Regions from separate parts of the Paenibacillus sp. FSL R5-0378 genome, predicted to be linked through region 1. Evidence: a T-box and tRNA genes for the amino acid it is inferred to sense, from the RefSeq annotation. Region 1 holds a T-box; the other holds one or more tRNA genes.

Evidence for each region. A T-box is a leader RNA that pairs with one kind of tRNA and senses whether it is charged. The one in region 1 lies ahead of MKY74_RS28940 (valine--tRNA ligase), so its partner is inferred to be a tRNA-Val.
Region 2: it has a tRNA-Val gene. The T-box ahead of MKY74_RS28940 (valine--tRNA ligase) is inferred to sense a tRNA for this amino acid. The anticodon was not compared.

What each region holds. Positions count from the first base shown of each region.
Region 1 is NZ_JBBPAY010000001.1:6,223,021-6,232,692, reverse strand. Features, by position in the region: gene MKY74_RS28945 (LysM peptidoglycan-binding domain-containing protein) at 1-1,079, shown strand, start outside; T-box leader at 1,357-1,613, shown strand; gene MKY74_RS28940 (valine--tRNA ligase) at 1,672-4,338, shown strand; gene MKY74_RS28935 (bifunctional folylpolyglutamate synthase/dihydrofolate synthase) at 4,384-5,760, shown strand; gene murC (UDP-N-acetylmuramate--L-alanine ligase) at 5,765-7,129, shown strand; gene MKY74_RS28925 (SPOR domain-containing protein) at 7,314-8,615, shown strand; gene MKY74_RS28920 (DUF4321 domain-containing protein) at 8,734-8,976, shown strand; gene MKY74_RS28915 (Maf family protein) at 9,002-9,604, shown strand; gene radC (RadC family protein) at 9,648-9,672, shown strand, end outside.
Region 2 is NZ_JBBPAY010000001.1:5,808,301-5,817,972, reverse strand. Features, by position in the region: gene MKY74_RS27035 (AI-2E family transporter) at 1-350, opposite strand, end outside; gene MKY74_RS27030 (sporulation protein YjcZ) at 564-677, shown strand; gene MKY74_RS27025 (hypothetical protein) at 782-1,273, shown strand; gene MKY74_RS27020 (mechanosensitive ion channel protein MscL) at 1,306-1,467, opposite strand; gene MKY74_RS27015 (glycerophosphodiester phosphodiesterase) at 1,641-2,381, shown strand; gene MKY74_RS27010 (hypothetical protein) at 2,459-2,632, opposite strand; gene MKY74_RS27005 (hypothetical protein) at 2,799-2,993, opposite strand; gene MKY74_RS27000 (YjfB family protein) at 3,197-3,376, opposite strand; gene MKY74_RS26995 (hypothetical protein) at 3,551-3,868, shown strand; tRNA gene MKY74_RS26990 (tRNA-Val) at 3,960-4,032, opposite strand; gene MKY74_RS26985 (hypothetical protein) at 4,200-4,397, shown strand; gene MKY74_RS26980 (GNAT family N-acetyltransferase) at 4,785-5,228, shown strand; gene MKY74_RS26975 (DUF3892 domain-containing protein) at 5,319-5,558, shown strand; gene MKY74_RS26970 (MBL fold metallo-hydrolase) at 5,665-6,402, opposite strand; gene MKY74_RS26965 (hypothetical protein) at 6,535-6,726, shown strand; gene MKY74_RS26960 (copper amine oxidase) at 6,922-7,473, shown strand; gene MKY74_RS26955 (DUF1292 domain-containing protein) at 7,567-7,884, shown strand; gene MKY74_RS26950 (aminotransferase class I/II-fold pyridoxal phosphate-dependent enzyme) at 7,986-9,461, opposite strand; gene MKY74_RS26945 (MFS transporter) at 9,642-9,672, shown strand, end outside.

The DNA.
Region 1 (9,672 bases):
CGGAATCACCCGCCTGGAAAGCGGACGAATTCACGGTGGTTCATGCACCGGATGAGGACCTTCCGGAGGAAGCGGCGATCTTCGCGCAAGAGCGGGAGGAAGAACCGGCTTCGGCAGAACCGGAACAGCGTGAATTCACGCCGCCGGACGACCCTGCGCCTGTCTGGACCGCACCGGCTCCGTCCTTTACGCCGCCTCAGTCCCAAATTCAGGCAGAGCAGCCGGAACAGGCTCCGATCGAAGCCGCGGAAACCAGTGACTCGGATGAAGCACGGGAAGCGGCAGCCTGGGAAGCCGCATGGCAAGCGGCTGCTGTTCCTCCGTCCGAGCCGGAGGAAGCGGCTGTGCCTCAGGCGTCCGATTCCCGCGAAACTGCGCCGTCTACCGCATGGGAATCTGCCCGCGAACCTGAGCGGGAAGTGGCAGCGCCTCCGCCGCAGGTGGCCGGATTATCCGCTTTACATACGGACAAGGAACCATCAGACCGGACAGCGGAGCCCCAGTACCCGAACAAGTGGCATTTTGAGCATGAAGAGGAGTCGGAGCTGCTGCATCCGGAAGCGACGGCGGTTCAGGCAGATGAAGAGCAGGAAGAAGACATCTATTTGAACGCAGCGGGTAAAGACCCGTTCAGCGAGCCTACGTTCCCGTTTGGAGCTTTCCAGGATAAAGTTCAGCAGGAAGAACCGCCTGAAGACCGGGAAATGCGGATCGCGTTAGGAAGCAAGAAGGAACCCGAGTCCGGCGAGAAGGAAGCGATCGGTTTTTCCTCGATCTTGTCCTCAAGCCGTTCGATCAAGGAGCTTGAGTACCAGCAGGCGCAGGAGGAGCAGCAGGCTGCTGATGCCGTCGCCAGCGCGGGTGCTGCTGAAGCCGATGATATCAAATGGAAGAACCTGTTCCTCGGCAGTATCTCCGAGCAGACTCCTTTCCGTAAGGTCCGGCTGTGCATCGTTCAGCGGGAGGAGACGCTCGAGACGATCGCCGACCGTTATCAGCTGACGCCGCGGGAGCTTGTGCTGTACAACCGGCTGGCGGATCAGACCGTGCAGGAAGGTCAAATTCTGTATATCCCGTAACGATTTTGAGGCAATCAGAAGAGCCTGGCGCTTTACGGCGCCGGGCTCTTTTTTTTGTGCCCGGAATGCGGCCTGATTGAACACGGGAAAATGGTCCTGCACTTTGGGCCAAGGGAAGTTGACTATCGACATGAAGCGCGTTATTATGGAGTATATGTTTTGCAGAAAAACAATCAACGAAAGTCAAGTACAGATGACATCTCGTATTTGGCCGAAGTTTTTCTTGCGATATGAAACGCTTCAGCTTCGCTGAAAAATGATCCATTTCACCATCTTCACAAAAACGATGAACGGGAAGAGTAGGCGGTATTGCCCTTCAGAGAGCGGAATTGCAGCGCTGGAAGATTCCGCAGGATGCAGCTGTCCGAAGTCGCCCGGAAGTTGTCGGTTTGAGCACTTGCGCCGAAAGCGCGGGAGGTAGAGCCGGCCGGCTGCAGCCGTTATCTGTACGAAGTGTTGCGAAGGCATGCGTGTTTGTGCTTGCTGTCGCAAAACAAAGGTGGTACCGCGAAAGAACAGCCTTTCGTCCTTTGAGGACGAAAGGTTTTTTGTATTTTTGGCAAAGCTGATCTTGTGATGGAGGATGAACAATATGACAGACCAGGAAAACCAAGCAACAACCGGGATGCCGACGACGTATGACCCGAAATCGGCCGAAAAGAAATGGTACAAATACTGGATCGACGGCCAGTATTTCAAAGCCGGGCAGAAGCCCGAGGCGGAGCCGTATACGATCGTGATTCCGCCGCCAAACGTAACGGGGATGCTCCATATCGGGCACGCCCTCGACTTTACCCTGCAGGATATTCTGATTCGCACGAAGCGGATGCAGGGGTACGACGCCTTGTGGCTTCCGGGCTCGGACCATGCGGGCATCGCGACGCAGACCAAGGTGGAGCAGAAGCTGCGTGAGCAGAATATTAGCCGCCACGACCTGGGGCGCGAGAAGTTCCTGGAGAAAGTGTGGGAATGGAAGGACCAATACGCGGAAACGATTCATGAACAGTGGGCCAAAATGGGCTTTTCGCTGGATTACTCCAGAGAGCGGTTTACGCTTGACGAAGGTCTGTCCAAGGCGGTTCGCGAAGTTTTCGTGAAACTCTATGAAAAAGGGCTGATCTACCGCGGTAAAAAGATCATCAACTGGGATCCGGCCGCCAGAACCGCCTTGTCCGATATTGAGGTTGAATATAAAGAAGTCAACGGCCATCTGTATCATTTGCAGTATCCGCTGAAGGACGGAAGCGGCCACATTACGGTAGCGACCACTCGTCCTGAGACGATGCTTGGCGATACGGCGGTAGCGGTTCATCCAAAAGACGAGCGATACAAGGATATGATCGGCAAGATGCTCGTGCTTCCGATTGTCGGACGCGAGATTCCGATTATCGCCGACGAGTACGTGGAACGCGAATTCGGCAGCGGCGCCGTGAAAATTACTCCGGCACACGATCCGAACGATTTTGAGGTGGGATTGCGCCACGATCTGCCGCAAATCATCGTGATGGACGAGACCGGCACGATGAATGACCAGGCCGCGAAGTACGAAGGCATGGACCGGGCCGATTGCCGCAAGCAGATCGTTCAGGATTTGAAGGATCTCGGCGTGCTGATCAAAATCGAAGACCATGTGCACCAGGTAGGGCACAGCGAGCGCACAGGAGCCGTAGTCGAGCCTTACTTGTCGACGCAGTGGTTCGTTAAAATGCAGCCGCTCGCGGAAAGAGCCATCGAGGCGCAAAAGGCGGGCAAAGGGGTACGCTTCGTTCCGGATCGTTTCGAGAAAACGTACCTGAACTGGATCGAAAACGTCCGGGATTGGTGTATTTCCCGTCAGCTGTGGTGGGGACACCGGATTCCGGCTTGGTACTGCGAATCCTGCGGCGAGATCCACGTAGCCCATGAGGATGTAACTCAATGCTCCAAATGCGGAAGCACCGAGCTTACGCAGGACAACGACGTTCTGGACACCTGGTTCAGTTCGGCGCTGTGGCCGTTCTCTACCCTCGGCTGGCCGGAGCAGACGGCGGATCTGGAACGTTATTATCCGACGAACGTGCTCGTTACGGGCTATGACATCATCTATTTCTGGGTAGCCCGGATGATCTTTACCGCGCTGGAATTTACGGGCGAAATTCCGTTTAAGGACGTGCTGATGCACGGTCTGGTCCGGGATTCCGAAGGACGGAAAATGTCCAAGTCGCTCGGCAACGGCGTTGATCCGCTCGACGTCATCGAACGGTACGGCGCAGATGCGATGCGCTACATGATCTCCACGAGCAGCACGCCGGGGCAGGATCTGCGCTTCCGGTGGGAACGCGTGGAGCAGGCGCGCAACTTTGCCAATAAAATCTGGAATGCCTCCCGTTTCGCTCTGATGAATCTGGAAGGATTCACATATGACGACATTGACATAAGCGGAGAGCTCAGCACGGCGGACCGCTGGATTCTCCACCGCCTGAACGAAACTTCCCGTGACATTACGCGTCTAATAGATGCCTACGAATTTGGTGAAACGGGCCGGCTCCTGTATAACTTCATTTGGGATGACCTCTGTGACTGGTACATTGAGTTTGCCAAACTCTCTTTGTACGGAGACAATGTGAGCGCCAAGAAAACGACGCAGTCGGTGCTTAGCTATGTGCTGGACCGCACGCTGCGGATGATTCATCCGTTTATGCCGTTCATCTCCGAAGAAATTTGGCAGCATCTGCCTCACGAAGGGGAAACGATCACGCTTGCGGCATGGCCGGAGTATGATCCAGCCTTCGAGGATGCCGAAGCTGCAGCCGAGATGTCGCTGCTGATGGATGCCATCCGTGCCGTTCGCAACATCCGCGCAGAGGTTAATGTTCCGATGAGCAAGAAGATCGAGCTGATGCTGAAGGCGGGCGACGAGCAAGTGCTGCAGATCGTGAACCGGAACGAAGTATACGTTCAGCGCTTCTGCAACACCTCGAGCTTTACGGCAGGTCTCGACCTGACGACGCCGGACAAGGCGATGACCGCCGTGATTACCGGTGCCGAGCTGTACCTGCCGCTTGCCGGTCTGATTGACATTGACCAGGAGATTGCGCGGCTGGAGAAAGAGCTGCAGCATCTGAACAGCGAAGTGCAGCGGGTGGAGAAAAAGCTGGCCAATGAAGGCTTTGTGGCTAAAGCGCCGGCAAAAGTCATTGAAGAGGAGAAGGCCAAGATGGCCGACTATTCCGATAAACGCAGCAAAGTCATCGCACGGATCGAAGAGCTGAGAGGCTGATCACGACGCAGCAGAAACTTAACTAAAATTCAGAAGGTGAATGGTATGGGGGATCAATTGGAAGCCGGACGGGAGGCTTCTCTGCGCACATATGAAGAGGCGGCGAATTGGATTAACGGTCTGATCCCGTTTGGGATCCGACCGGGGATGCAGCGGATCGAAACGTTAATGGAGAAGTTCGGGAACCCGCACCGGAGGCTGAAATTCATTCATGTCGCCGGTACGAACGGGAAAGGGTCGACATGCGCTTACTTGACCCGTGTACTTCTGCAAAGCGGTTATTCGGTAGGCACGTATACTTCGCCGTATATCACCAAATTCACGAACCGCTTTCAGTACAACGGGGAAGACATTCCGGAGGAGGTGCTGCTCTCCCTGGCGAACCGACTGTACCCTGCGGTGCAGGAGATTGCGGCCACGGAGCTCGGATCGCCGACGATGTTCGAAGTGTCCACGGCTCTGGCGATCCTGTATTATGCCGAGGAATGCTACCCTGACGTGGTTGTATGGGAGACCGGGCTCGGGGGAAGGCTGGATGTAACGAACATCGTTCACCCCATCGTCTCCATCATCACCAATGTCGGGATGGACCACACCGATATTCTTGGCGATACGCTTGTGGAAATCGCCACGGAAAAGGCCGGCATTATCAAACCAGGCGTTCCGGTGGTCAGCTGCGTGAACCAGCCGGAAGTCATTGAGGTGCTGAAGCAAAAAGCCGAAGAGTGCCGCGCCACGCTGTATTTGGCGGGAGAGCAGTTCACCTACGAATATACCGGTTTGGACGGTTCGTTGCAGACGTTCCATTTCAAAGGTCCTTTCCGCGAGCTGGATCTGAGCATCGGGATGAAGGGCGAGCACCAGATTGCCAATGCCGCCGGCGCGATGATGGCGCTGGAAGTGCTGCGGCAGTACATGGCTTTTGTCATGGACGATGAGGATCTGCTGAAGGGGTTCCGGGATACGAAGTGGGCCGGCCGGCTCGAAGAAGTGGGCGATTCTCCGCGGATTGTTCTGGACGGGGCGCATAATCCGGAGGGGCTGGAGAGCCTCAGCAAGAGCCTGCAAAGGCATTATCACTTTAAACAGTTAAATTTGATGATGGGAATGCTGTCAAATAAGCATCATGAGTCCTCTTTGAAGCATATACTTCCAATAGTGGATACGCTTATCCTGACCGAGCCGGATTTCCGGAAAAAAATGGACGCTGATGCTTTGCTGGACATTGTGGAGCGGCTGAAGCATTCTCACGGCAAACCAGGTTTGCAGATCATCGTAGAACCGGATTGGAAACACGCGCTAGACATACTTAAGTCACGGACAGAACCGGGGGATTTGGCAGTGGTGTCCGGCACGCTGTATTTGATTTCTGATGTGCGGGCAGCCCTGCTGGGTCAGACCGATTCTGAAAAAGGTTGGTGAAAATCTGTTGAATTCTGAACATGTTCATTTTATCGGTATTGGTGGCTACGGGATGAGCGCCATCGCACGGGTTATGCTGGAAATGGGATACACGGTCACGGGTTCGGACGTGGCTGCCCAGGAATTAACGGAAAAACTGGCTGCCAAGGGAGCCAAAATTTATATAGGCCATACGGCCGAGCAGGTTCACGGAGCGGATTTGGTCGTCTATTCGACGGCGCTTCCCAAGGACAACGTGGAACGAAGAGAGGCAGAGCATCTGAACATTCCGATCCTTCACCGCTCGCAAATGCTGGCCAGATTGCTGAATGAGCGCAAGGGCATCGCCGTTGCGGGAGCACACGGCAAGACGACTACGTCGTCCATGATTGCACTCGCCATGGAGGAATGCGGCGCAGATCCGACGTTTATTATCGGCGGGGAAATTATGAACGTCGGCACGAACGCCAAAGCCGGCAAAGGGGACTACGTGGTGGCTGAGGCGGATGAGAGCGACGGCTCCTTTTTGCAGTACCATCCGTGGCTCGGCATCGTGACGAACATTGAGGCGGATCATCTTGAAAACTACGACGGCGATTTCGAGAAGCTGAAGAGCGCTTATGTGCAGTTTTTGAGCCAGATCAAGGAAGACGGCACGGCCGTCGTCTGCGCTGATGACGCGAATATCCGCGCGATCCTTCCTTCGATCCGCTGCAATGTGGCCACCTACGGGATCGATTCCGATGCGGAATATACCGCCGAGGATCTGGTCCTGGGCGACCGTCACGCATCCTTCACGATGAAGCATAACGGACAGACGCTGGGAACCGTCGAGCTTTCGGTTCCGGGACGCCACAACGTCTATAACGCCATGGCCACGGTGATCGCCTGCCTGAAGGCCGGGATTCCGTTCGAATCCATCGCTGCGGGCGTTTCGAAGTTCCACGGCGCCAAACGCCGTTTCCAGGTGCTCGGCGAGAAGAACGATATTCTGATCATCGACGATTACGCGCATCACCCGACGGAGATCGAAGCTACCATCAGCGCCGCCAAGGCTACGGGCAAAAAGATTATCGCCGTGTTCCAGCCGCAACGCTATACACGGACCTTCTTCCTGCTCGATGCATTCAGCCGTGCGTTCGGCGGAGCCGATGAAGTGATCATTACCGACATTTATTCGCCAGCCGGCGAGAAGCAGATCGAGGGCGTGAGCTCTTCCAAGCTGGTTGATTTGATCGTCAAAAACAGCAATGCGGGTGCCCGTTATTTGCCGACGAAGGAAGATGTCCTGAACGATCTGAAGCCGCGGCTCCAGCCAGGGGTGCTTGTCCTGACCATGGGGGCAGGCGACATTTGGAAAGTCGGGGCGGAAATCGCCAAGACAATGTAAGGAATGCCTCTGCCGGATGGGCACGGGCTGCATAGGATCATGACCGAAGAAACCGTAATTCCCTGATTCTGATGGGGATTACGGTTTTTTTTGCTCTTGTCATTTTCGTGGGACAATCAAACATAACTTCTGGAAATCTATCATATATACATAGTAGATACGGACAAGGGTGAGGTGTTTGGGTGTGAACAAGGCGAGAATGACGTTCCGGTTTGATGAAGAACAAGGGCGCCAGCTTGAAGATAAGAAGGACCGCGGACAGCTGACGGTTGCGGGATCGGCTGCACAGAATCCTGCATGGGCGGATGATCGTAATTCCGGAAGCAACCGCCGCGATGTTGAAACAAAGCGTACCCCGATATCGGCTGTGCCTGCTTCGATGCAGGGATGGAGTGACCCGTTCAACAGGGAGGACAGCTGGGAGCGTCTGGAGGAGAGGATGGGTTACGGAATCCAGGAGCGGGCAGACGATACTCCTGAGCATGATTCCGTTGCGGACGGGCCAGATCATCGCTATCCGGACAGCTCAGAAGACTGGGACCTGGATCGTGCCAATAATAGGTACACGGTCAGGGAGGACTATGATGCCTACGATAATATCGAGAACAGACTCGATGAAGCAGGGCCCGGGCCCATCATCGAGGAGTATTCCTACCGGCCTCACCGGCCGGGATCGATATGGAAAGTAGTCGGAACCGTAACTGGAGCCATCGTCACCGGGGCGTTGTTCGGTTTGGTGGTCCTTTCTTTCTTCAAGGACGGATCTGCGGGGATGGACCCGGGCGGCAACACAGGGAACCCGAGTGCTGTAAGCATCTCTGCGCAGTCCGGTGAGGATCAAGCTTCTGTGCCGGCGGTCGCCGTCGAGGTGGGTCCTCAAACCTACTACATGCTGCAGTATGGCGTCTTCAGCACTGCCGACCGGGTTCAGCAGGCGAAGGATGAGCTGGAGCAGTACGGCATTGCCGCAGGGAACGACCCGGATGAGGAAAACCGGGTGTATGCGGGCCTGTCCACAGACCGCGAACAGGCCAAGCTGCTCAGCAATCAACTGAAGGCGGAAGGGGTTGATCTGTATGTGCGGGAGGTGGATCTCCCGGCCGCAACCTCCCTGCATTTTAACGGAGACGCTGAGGCCGTTAACCAATACTTTCAGGTGAGCGCGGACCTGGTTGCGCTGCTGAGCCAAACGTCGGCGAGCCTCCTGGGCAAGGATCTTCCGGGGAAAATCGGTGCCGAGGATATGAGCCGTTTGACCGATCTGCACCGGCAGTGGACCGAGGCGGCCAAGCCGTTCCAGGCCGGCCTGGGCGCGGATCAGCAGGAGATGGGCAGGCAGCTGGAGCAGGCGATGAACAGCTCGCTTTCGTCCGTCGAGGAATACAACAAAAATACGGCGAAGGGGCATTTATGGGAAATCCAGTCCAGGATGATGGAATTCATCATGCTGCAGAAGCAGCTTGTCGCTTCCCTGGAAAAAGCATAAAACACAAAGATCCGGCGTGGAAATGGAAATACTTCCCCATGCCGGATTTGTGTTTGTATTGACGTCCAAATAACCGTATAATAATGTGGGTGTCAAATTATGGCGAGGGAAGAGAAGAATGAAGAAGAATGTTGGAATATTACTGCTGTTTCTGCTGCTTGGCTGGCTGGCGGGAGCATGGATAGCCAAAGCGCTGGAGCCTGTACAAGCTCTTTCTTTTCTGACCGCATCCACGATGATCAAATGGTCACCGCAAGCTAATTTGGACATTATCAGTTACGACATTACCATTCAAATGAAACTAAGCCTGCTGAGTTTGATCGGCATCATTGTCTCCGTGTGGCTGTATCGCAGGCTTTAACTACCGGACAAAGGAGATCCTTTCATTGAAATCAAACCATTCACGCCGCATTATTCTGGCATCAACTTCACCGAGAAGGCAGGAGCTGATCGCTTCTCTACATATTCCGTTTGAGATCCGTCCCAGTCACGCTGAAGAACATACACCCGAAGATTGGACACCGCAGCAGGTCGTGGAAGGACTGGCCTTACGCAAAGCGGAAGCCGTTCATGCCTCGCTTCATGATGATAAGGAGGATGCCGTGATCGTCGGCAGTGATACGGTTGTTGTGCTGGACAATCAGGTGCTGGGCAAGCCGGTCGACAAGCAGGATGCGATTCGCATGCTGACATCACTGCAAGGCCGGACCCACGAGGTATATACGGGAGTCGCCGTCATCGATGTTATGAACGGCAAGACGATGGTGCGCCATCGTGTGACGTCGGTGACGATGAAGCCGCTCACCGGGCGCCAGGTAGAGGCTTACGCCATGAGCGGAGAGCCTGATGACAAAGCGGGCGCCTATGCGATCCAGGGACTCGGGTCAACGATCGTCGAACGGATCGAAGGATGCTATTTTAACGTGGTCGGACTGCCGCTGTCCCTGCTTTCGGACATGCTGGGCGAGTTCGGAATCGACGTTTTGTAAAACTTGCGGATGTTATTTGAATGAAGGGAAAGAAGGGGAACTTATGGAGTCGCAAACTTATCTGCTGC
Region 2 (9,672 bases), 410 kb from region 1:
TCAAACTGCTTCTGCAAATCTTCCACGAAATAAGGCGCGTTTTCGGCAAAAGTGATCACCTGCTCGCGCAGTGTTGGCCATACCAGCACCGAAAACAGGGCGATCAGACCAACGAACACGAGGTAGATCGACAGAATCGAAAGCGACCTTTTCCAGTGGTGCTTTTCCAAGTAATTTACGATGGGCCTCAGCAAGTAGTACATGAAACCGGCCAGCATCACAGGGACCAGCAGCAGCTTGAACAGCAGCACGATCGGATTGAAAATAAACTTTACTTTGGCACCCAAATAAATAATTAAAAGTGCCGCGATGATACCCAGACATGTACGAAAATATTTGCTCTGCAGCAATCAAATCCCCCCAGCCTTCATGGACCAGCCTATGTAACGGTCTGTTTCCTCTTTTACAACCCATTAACCAAATGTCATAAGGATGATTCAGGGAGCTCCTGCCATCGCTTCTGGAAGCGGTAACCGTTTGAGGCAATCCGGGTATTCGTACAGTCAAACCGCAGGTGAACTACATAATATAGGTTGACCCCATGAAAAAGGAGGTTCAAACCTATGAGCGGAGTCGTAGGCGGCGTTGGTTATCCAGGCGGAGTTTTCAAATCGACGGGAGCGATCTTGGTCCTTTTCATCCTTTTGGTCATTATTTTGAGCTCCTGTTTTTGTTAAGGCGTAACACAACACATCCTGGCGGTATTCGGCCGGGATGTTTTTTTATGCCCGCGTTAGTTTACCTAATTACATACAGTCATTTAACCTGGGAGGGATTGAGGATGAACCAACTCGTGATCGCATTGTTCCGGACGAGACAGGATACGGCGCTGGCGGTCAGCGCGCTTTGGGAGCGTCATTTTGACAAAAAGGACGTGTCGCTGCTTGCCCTTGACAAGAGACAGTTATCTATCGTATGCCGGGATACCGGCTTGAAAGAACCCGTGTCCAGGCATGGTACCAGCGGGTTGTTCGGCGAAATCCGGGATTTAACCTCCAGCCTGACGCTGCGGGATCAAGTCACCTGGGCATCGGGACCGGCAGCGGCCAAACTTGGGGGGGCGGAAGTCGGCGGGAAGAACGACGGGCTGATTGTCAGTCTGGTGGGGATTGGCGTCCCCGAAGGGGATGCAGAAAACTATGAGAAGCTGCTGATTCAGGGGCATTTTATGGTCATAGTGGAGTGCAGTAAGGAGCGAAGCATCGAGGCGCAGCATGTTCTTGAGGCCCATCCGTGCGTAGAGACGAGAAAAGAAAAGCGTGTATCGACATAAAAAAAGGCGATCGAGTACCGATCCCCTTCCGGTCAATAAATGATTCTCCGGCTTAAGTTAACGGCCGTTCCGTATTTTTTGCTGAGGATCTTGGCCTCTTCGGTGACGTAGGCGAGGATATGCTGCAGCCGCTGGGTGGCCGGCCGGATGGTTTCTTTGACTTCTCCGTGGACGATGACGTCAAACACGATCATGATCGAATACCTCCTTATATGCGGGATAAATCCATGATAAAATACAATCATCAGAGAGGAATCAATTTGGATGGAGCGGTTTGTAAACTCTACGGTTTATACTCGCATTACATAAGACGGGTACGATAAGTTGGTAAGGTTTGCGAGAATACCAGTCGGGAGGTTGTGAGAAGTTGGATTCGATTATTAATTTTGCCCACCGGGGCGCATCTGCGGTATGTCCGGAAAATACGATGGCCGCTTTTGCCCGCAGTTTGGAGCTTGGTGCCACAGGGATTGAAACCGATGTTCAGTTAACCCGGGACGGCCGGCTTGTCCTGATTCACGACGAAACGTTGTCCCGGACGACAAACGGGAGCGGGTGGGTCAAAGACCACGACCTGGAAGAGCTGCGCAAGCTGGACGCCGGCAGCTGGTTCCATCCCGATTTTGCGGAGGAGCGCCTTCCGCTGCTGGAAGAGCTGCTGGAGCTGGTTCAGGACACCGGGACCGTCGTCAACATCGAGTTGAAAAATACGAAGGTACCTTATGCAGGGCTTGAGGAAAAGGTCATCGACTTGGTAAGAAGCTATAACCTGAGCGGGCGGATCGTCATCTCAAGCTTCAATCACTATTCCCTGCGGCTCTGCAAGCAGCTCGCGCCTGAAATCCGCACCGGCATTTTGTACATGGAGGGACTGTATGAGCCGTGGGAATATGCCCGCAGCGTTGAAGCCGACGCCCTGCACGCCTACCATTTTGCGGTGCTGCCTGAATTTGTGGCGGGAGCGAAGGCGGCCGGTAAGGTATACCACCCATGGACGGTCAACGAAGAAGAGGAAATGCGGCGTCTTATCGACGCAGGGGCAGCGGGTATCATCACCGACTACCCGGATAAGCTGGCGGCGCTGCTGAGCGCTTCAGTGCGCTCTTAAACAATGATAACCCGATGCCACGGCGGCATCGGGTTATTTTGTGCCCGTATACGTCTCCAGAACAGTGAGGGAATGCTTCACCCTTGATGATCCGGTGAATCCTCGTTCGACGGATGTTTACCTTTCTTCAATTCCCGCGCCCCTTCTTCCAGCACGTCTTCAATCATGTCCGTGGATGACGGCGTTTCATGATCGGGATCCGGAATGGGGTCGACCCCGGGGAAACGATCCTCTTCATTCGGTGTATTCATCGCCACACGTCCTTCCTATAGAATCGTTGGTACTTCCATAGTGTGTTCCTTATATGTAAGGATAAACCGTTCCAAGCGCTGCTGAACCACATTTTCCTGCACCTTCCGAGCTGAAAGATTAATCGTTATATAAAAAAATAAAGCCGCCCAGGCAGGGCAGCGAATATTAACGAATATGAATGAGGCGTGACAGATAGCCGACTTCATCCAGCGGAATCCACATGGAGCCGTACACCGTCCGCATCTTTAAAGTGCCCGGATCATCGGATTTCTCGGGGATGCCGGTAATGGATTCACCATCCAAATTTTGAACGAATAATTGATGGCCGCGGCGGATCGCCATTTCAATTTCCTTTTCCATGAGACTATTCTCCCGTATCCACATACTGGTAAGACTTTTGTATCAATAACTATCTTTATCATAAGATAATTTTCGTCTGTTGGATAGAGAACGGATGTTTGATTGGTGGGGATATGGACCTAAAATATGAATTTAATTTGAACAGTTGTGCTGAAAAATAAAAAAACCCTCCGTCTGGAGGGGCAGAAAAGAATGCCGAGCAGTTAAATCCGGATGTCTAGACGGTTTCCCAAATGGGGTGCGGCGCTGCTATCCAGCATTTTGACCAGGGATTGACCGTCCTGCGAGGCTTGATCCTTAGCGATTTTAAGCACCTGGATGCTCACATTTTGAGCCAGCCGGGACTGGCTCATGGCCATCGATAAAGCAGGGATATCCATCATAAGCCTCCTCTATGTAAAATGGGTAACATCTATGTTATCGGATGTTCGGTGTGATTTATAAAATAGATGCCGCCCGGGAACCAAGTTCCCGGGCGTGCGATCAGGGAGGTGTCATGCTGATTTCATCCGAAAAATCCGGAATTAATACATGTCTCCACCGAAGTGATCGCGACAGTGGCATCTTTTATGGTGGCGTTTTTTGAAGTGGTGGTGCTGTTTGTGAATCTTATGGCAGGAAACATGCTTTTCTTTGTGGACCTTTTTGATTACAGGCTCCCAGTCCACTTTGACGAATATCGTTTTCTTGATTTCTTTTTTAAGGATGACTGGTTTTGGTCTGCGGACATGGCAGTCACGACGGTGATCATGTTCGTGGAAAAAGAATTTACCCATTTGGTTACCCCACCTTTGTTGGAAAATGTGAAACCTGAGATATCGTATGTAATGGTTTCCTTCGCAAACACGGCGGAGGTCCATGTGGGAACAAAATAGATGATTATCTTAACGGGACAGGGCCAAAACTCTGCGGCTAATTGTGAACAAAAAAACTCTTGAAGCCTTAAGCTTCAAGAGTTTCTATAGATGATCTGCAGTGGGCTCGAACCACTGACCCCCACCCTGTCAAGATGGTGCTCTCCCAGCTGAGCTAGCAGATCGTATAAGTCAGATACATTTAATATAATAACAGCGCCATAGTTAGCTGTCAATCATTTTATTTTGCTCACGGTGAATGGCATGCTCAATTTGTTTGCCGCTCATGATTAGAAGCTAGCCAAACGGGCGAAAACTAAAGTATATTTCGAAACAGAAGGAGTGGCACGGTATGCCGAACAAAGGCGGGCTGCTCGCGGCAGGGATGTGCCTGCTGCTTGCCGGATGCTCCCCCGCGGGTGAGTTTTCGGATGCGCAGGAGCCGATCAAGCCCGGTTCAACCATGGCCGATTCACCGATTATGCTGGACGTTTACGGCAAATCGGTCAGCGAGGATGTGTATTCCAAGGGCCCTATTACGCCGCCCTGATTCTTTGGACAAGACAAGGGCCCGTGCTCCGACTGCACCGGCCCTTGTTTTTTTAGATATAGGAAAGTATTTACATCGGAGATTCGGTTTCCTTATATCGCAAGAAAAACTTCCGCAAAACGCGGCCTATCTTCCGTGAGTGTTCGTCGATAAACGTTTTTCTTATTCCTCATCCCATTTGCGCGAATACCCTTTTTGGATGACATAAATGAAAGAATAGATTAAGATGGCTGATAAAATGACGATCAGCGCAATGGTCATGCCCATAACGATCCATGGTCTCCCTTCCATAGAGCTCTCATGAGTCAACTATACAGGAAAATCATTTTTTTGTATAATGATTCAATCGTGTTTTTTATATTGATTGCATGAAAGAGAGGGTAACCGATGCCTGCAGAAATAGTATACGTGACGACCCCCGAGCAGCTGGAACATGCGCTGGACATCCGCCAGGAGGTGTTCGTCAAGGAACAAAACGTGCCCGCCGACCTGGAGATCGACGAATACGATGTGATCAGCGACAATGTTCATCATATCCTCCTTCAGGACAAGGATCAGTATGTGGCCACCGGCCGGATCATTTATTATAACAGCGATACCGCCAAGATGCAGCGAATCGCGGTTCGCCGCGAGTTCCGCACCCACGGGTTCGGCCGCATTTTGCTGATGGCGATGGAAGAGCGGGCGAGGGAACTGGGGCTGGCCTATTCCATCCTGGATGCACAGTGCCAAGCTGAACAGTTCTATGCAAAACAAGGCTACGAGGTCATTTCCAAGGAGCCGTTCGATGACGCGGGCATTCCGCATGTCCGTATGAAGAAAACACTGTAGGCTTCGTTTCTTCGTATAAATCCATGTTCTCAGGGAACGATATCCATATGTCACCTTGATATATCATGACAACTTAAGGAGTGGATATCGATGGGAAACCCGGGAAGAGAACAATTTATCGCAGTACAGAAGAACGGTGACGGCGACTTGACGGCCTTTCAAACGTCGTCGGGCCGGGTGCTCGATTACGAGCAGGCGCTGCAGGAAGTAAAAGCGGGTGCCATTGCCGGAGTAAACGTCTTTAAAGGCCGTGACGGCGAGATGTACATCCGCGGGGACGCCGACGGCGATCCGTCGAATAATCTCGATAACTTGCCTACTTTTGAATAAAAGACGAGCGTCATGTTTCCAAAAATAACAGCCGGCTGCAGAGAAGGTTCATCTTTCTGCAGCCGGCTGTGTTTTTTCACCCGTAATCCACATCGACCAGCAAGGGTTACAGCGTATTTACGTGCCCTTGCTCAAGGAAGGTCATTTCTCCGGTTTTTCCTACAAACTCGTCTTTATTATCCGCATAATGCATCAATCGGATCATACGCTGAACCGGCTCCGGCAGCGAAAGCAGCTCACTGAGCGTCGTATGCACCTCGCCCGGTCCTTCCAGCTGGACCTCGTGCAGGATCGTATCACAGCCGCGTTCCCCTACGAGCTTGTCCAGCAGCCCAGGGTCGAAGGTCATGTCCGCGCTGTAGAAAATCCGGCCGTTAATATAGAGGGAGAAGCTGTCTTTGCCCGGAATGTGGCGGTTCGGGATGAGCTCCAGCTCGATTTGCTCCGACAGGCGGCAGGGAACTCCCGGCTGAAGCGTATGTACATCGAAGGCGTCCTCGAGGCAGGTGATTTGGCCGGGTTGGGACAGACCGCCCTTCAGCGTGTGCTCCCACAGCACATCACGCAAAGCTTCCGCGATATAAAGCTTCATTTTGCGATGGTACGCATATTTCATCTGGAAGGCAAGCTCCTCCAGGCCGCCGACATGATCGCCATGAATATGGGTGATCAGCACGGCATCCAAGTCATTAAACGTTTTGCCCAGTTGGTGAAGGGCGAGGGGGGCCGTAATTCCGCAATCGATCAGCAAAGTGAACGACCCGTCCCCGAGCAGGGCATTATTGTTGAAATACTTTTTGGCAAAAGCGCTGCCTGTCCCCAGCATCTGAAGCTGCAAGCTCATCGGTTGATCCTCCTGTGAATGAGCGGCATGCCGAGCATGCCGTTCGTATTTTTTTCTTTCATTATACACCACAGTTCCCAATTTCCATCTACCCCCATAATATGCTGTAAACGCGCGAAATGGGGTTTTGTCATGGCGAAGGGAAAAAGCAAAAAACCGGCACAAGCCAAAGGGGAAAAGGTCATTCGAGGCATGAGGCTCGTGACCTCCGACGTATGCGAGGCCTGTAAAACGCCCTGTGCCCGGGGAATGGCGTACGCGGCACGGATGAGAGTTCCGGGTGCGATCGGCAAAGGGGTGCCCTGTATTTTAACCAAGAAATAAGGAGAGAAATTAGTAACTGAACCAAAATTTGGAGCTATAGTCCCACAAGGTGGGGCTTTTTTTGTATTCCTGGAACAAAATTCCTTCACTTTTGAGAAAAAATGTGAGTTTTGCCCGTATGGACAGCGCAACTTGCGTTTGTACTTTTCGTATATACATACAACATCACGATGGAAATGGAGGGAAACGAACAAGATGAATTGGAAGAAAGTTATGGTATGCGTATTCGCCTTTTCCCTGATGGGGGGTTCTGTGTTTGCAGATTCAATTACCCAAAAAGTCAGGGTGTGGATGAACGGCAAGGAAATCCAGGACGGCGGTTATATCATCGACGGCAAAACCTATGTCCCGATTCGGGAGTTTGACGGGGTCGTAAAGTTTAATTCAGATACGAACAAGGTTGAATTCATTAAGCCTAACGTACATATATTTCTGTTTAATGGAGATACCGTCTTCGGTAACGTCAATAAAGGGAAGCTCAAGTTTAACGTATTCTGCCAGGTGGACAGCCTATCGGACGATGTGGCGAGCGTAAAGGTGGCTATTACAGATCCTTCGGGAAAGATCAAGGATATCCAGTCTCAGGACGTGAGCGGCAGCCAGAAGGATAATTTCTGGTTCCGGACTTACGATTTTACGTATGATTTCAGCAGCGCGGGCAAATATAAAGTGGGGTTCTACATTAAAGCCACCAAGACCAGCGATTACGTCCTCGTATCGCAAAAAGTGATCACTGCGCTGAACTGACAACCCCAAGGAGGATAAATTGACCAGATCATGCGGACGTGATACGATACGGTGGTATGATCCATTCCAACCATAAGTGAGGTTTTTGTTAAAATGAGCGATCACAAGCATGAACACGGCGAAGCCTGCAATCATGATCATGACCATGATCACGAGCATGAGGAATTTGTTCTGACGCTGACAGATGAGAACGGCAAAGACGTGGAAATGGTTCTTGTCGAAACATTCGATGTAGGCGAGAACGTTTATGCACTGCTGCTGGAACGTGAGAATCCTGAAGCGGACGGCATCATCCTTCGCGTCGAGGAAGAGGACGAGGAAATGATGCTTTACAATATTGAAGACGAAGAAGAATGGAACAAAGTGGAAGCCGCTTATAACGAGCTGGTTGCCCAGTTGGACCAGGAGTAATCCTTTTCGCCACAAGCCCTACACCAAGAAACCCCCGAACCGCAGCGAAAGCGGGACCGGGGGTTTCTTTTTTTGGTGCAGGCGGTAAACAGCCGCGCGTATTAAAAAATCGGATCGGTTTCCACAATGACCTTGACGTTTTGGATATACCGGTCTTCCGGTCCTTTTACCGGCAGCCCGACGTCCACATGGTCGACGATGTAATCGATATTGTCTTGGGAGATAACCTCTCCCGGAAGAAGGATCGGAATGCCCGGCGGATACACATAAATAAACTCGGCGATAATGCGTCCGGCCGATTCCTTGAACGGAATGACTTCCGTATCCCCGTAGAAGGCATCCCTTGGAATGAGGGACAGCTGCGGAATTTCCGGAATTTTAACAACCAGCTCGTTGGCTGTGTTTACATTATAATAGGTCTGTGCCAGCTCGCGGAGCGCATTCACCAGGATGGAGATGGTCTCCTCGTTATCCCCTGGCGTAATCAGGCACAGGATGTTGTACATGTCGCTCAGCTCGACTTCGATATTATACTTTTCGCGAAGCCAGTTTTCGGTCTCATAACCGGTGATGCCCAGGTGGCGGACATGGATGGTCAGCTTGGTCGGATCATAATCGTAAGTCGCTTCCCCGCCGAGAATTTCCTTGCCGAAGCAGTAGAGACCTTCAATTTCATTGATTTGCTTGCGGGCGGACTGCGCCATGTCGATGGCACTTTGGGCCATGGCATATCCGTTCAGCGCCAGGTTCCGTCTTGAGGTATCCAGCGAAGCGAGCAAAATGTAGGAAGTCGACGTCGTGGTCAGCATACTGATGATCGTTTGCACGCGCTGCGGATTGACATAGCCGTTCTTCGTGTTCAAATTCAACACGGAGCTCTGCGTCATGGAGCCGCCCAGCTTATGCACGCTCGTCGCGGCCATATCCGCTCCGGCATCCATAGCGGACATCGGCAGTTCCGGATGGAAATGGGTCAGCACGCCGTGGGCTTCGTCCACGAGGACGGGTACATGCCGGCTGTGGGCGAGGTCCACGATCTCCTTCAGATTGGCGGAGACGCCGAAGTACGTCGGATTAATGACGAGAACCGCCTTGGTGTCCGGATGACGGTCCAAGGCCCGCTGCACGGAGCGGACGGTAATGCCGTGGTCGATCCCTAAATTTTCGTCGCGGGCCGGCGAAACGAAGACGGGCTTGGCACCGGAGAAAATAATCGCGGACATGACCGACTTATGGACATTCCGGGGAACGATGATTTTGTCGCCGGGAGAGCACATCGTCAGAATCATGGTCATGATCGCGCCGCTGGTCCCCTGTACGCTGAAATACGTGTAATCGGCGCCGAAGGCGTCAGCAGCCAGAATCTGGGCTTCCTCGATGACGCCCGTCGGCTGGTGAAGGTCGTCCAGCGGGGCAATATTGATCAGATCTATAGAGAGGGCGTTATCGCCGATAAATTCTCTGAATTCGGTATCGGTCCCCATTCCCTTCTTGTGGCCGGGAATATGGAACTGAACGGGATTTTTTGCCGCGTGCTGTGTGAGTGCTGTAAATAAAGGGGTACGGCTATGGTCCATGTATGCTGTCACAACCTTTCATCTGTTAAAATTACAAAGCTCAGTATAGCAAATCGGGGGGCGAATGCAAGCGGCTTTTTGACCCTGTGAAAATCTCGTCCCCATATGGGGTACACTATTAGTATAGACCATACTGCTGGGAGGATTCGCACAAACCAAAATAGGGAAGTGGTGAAACGCGTGTCGCAAATAACGGAAGCGGCGGCAGCCC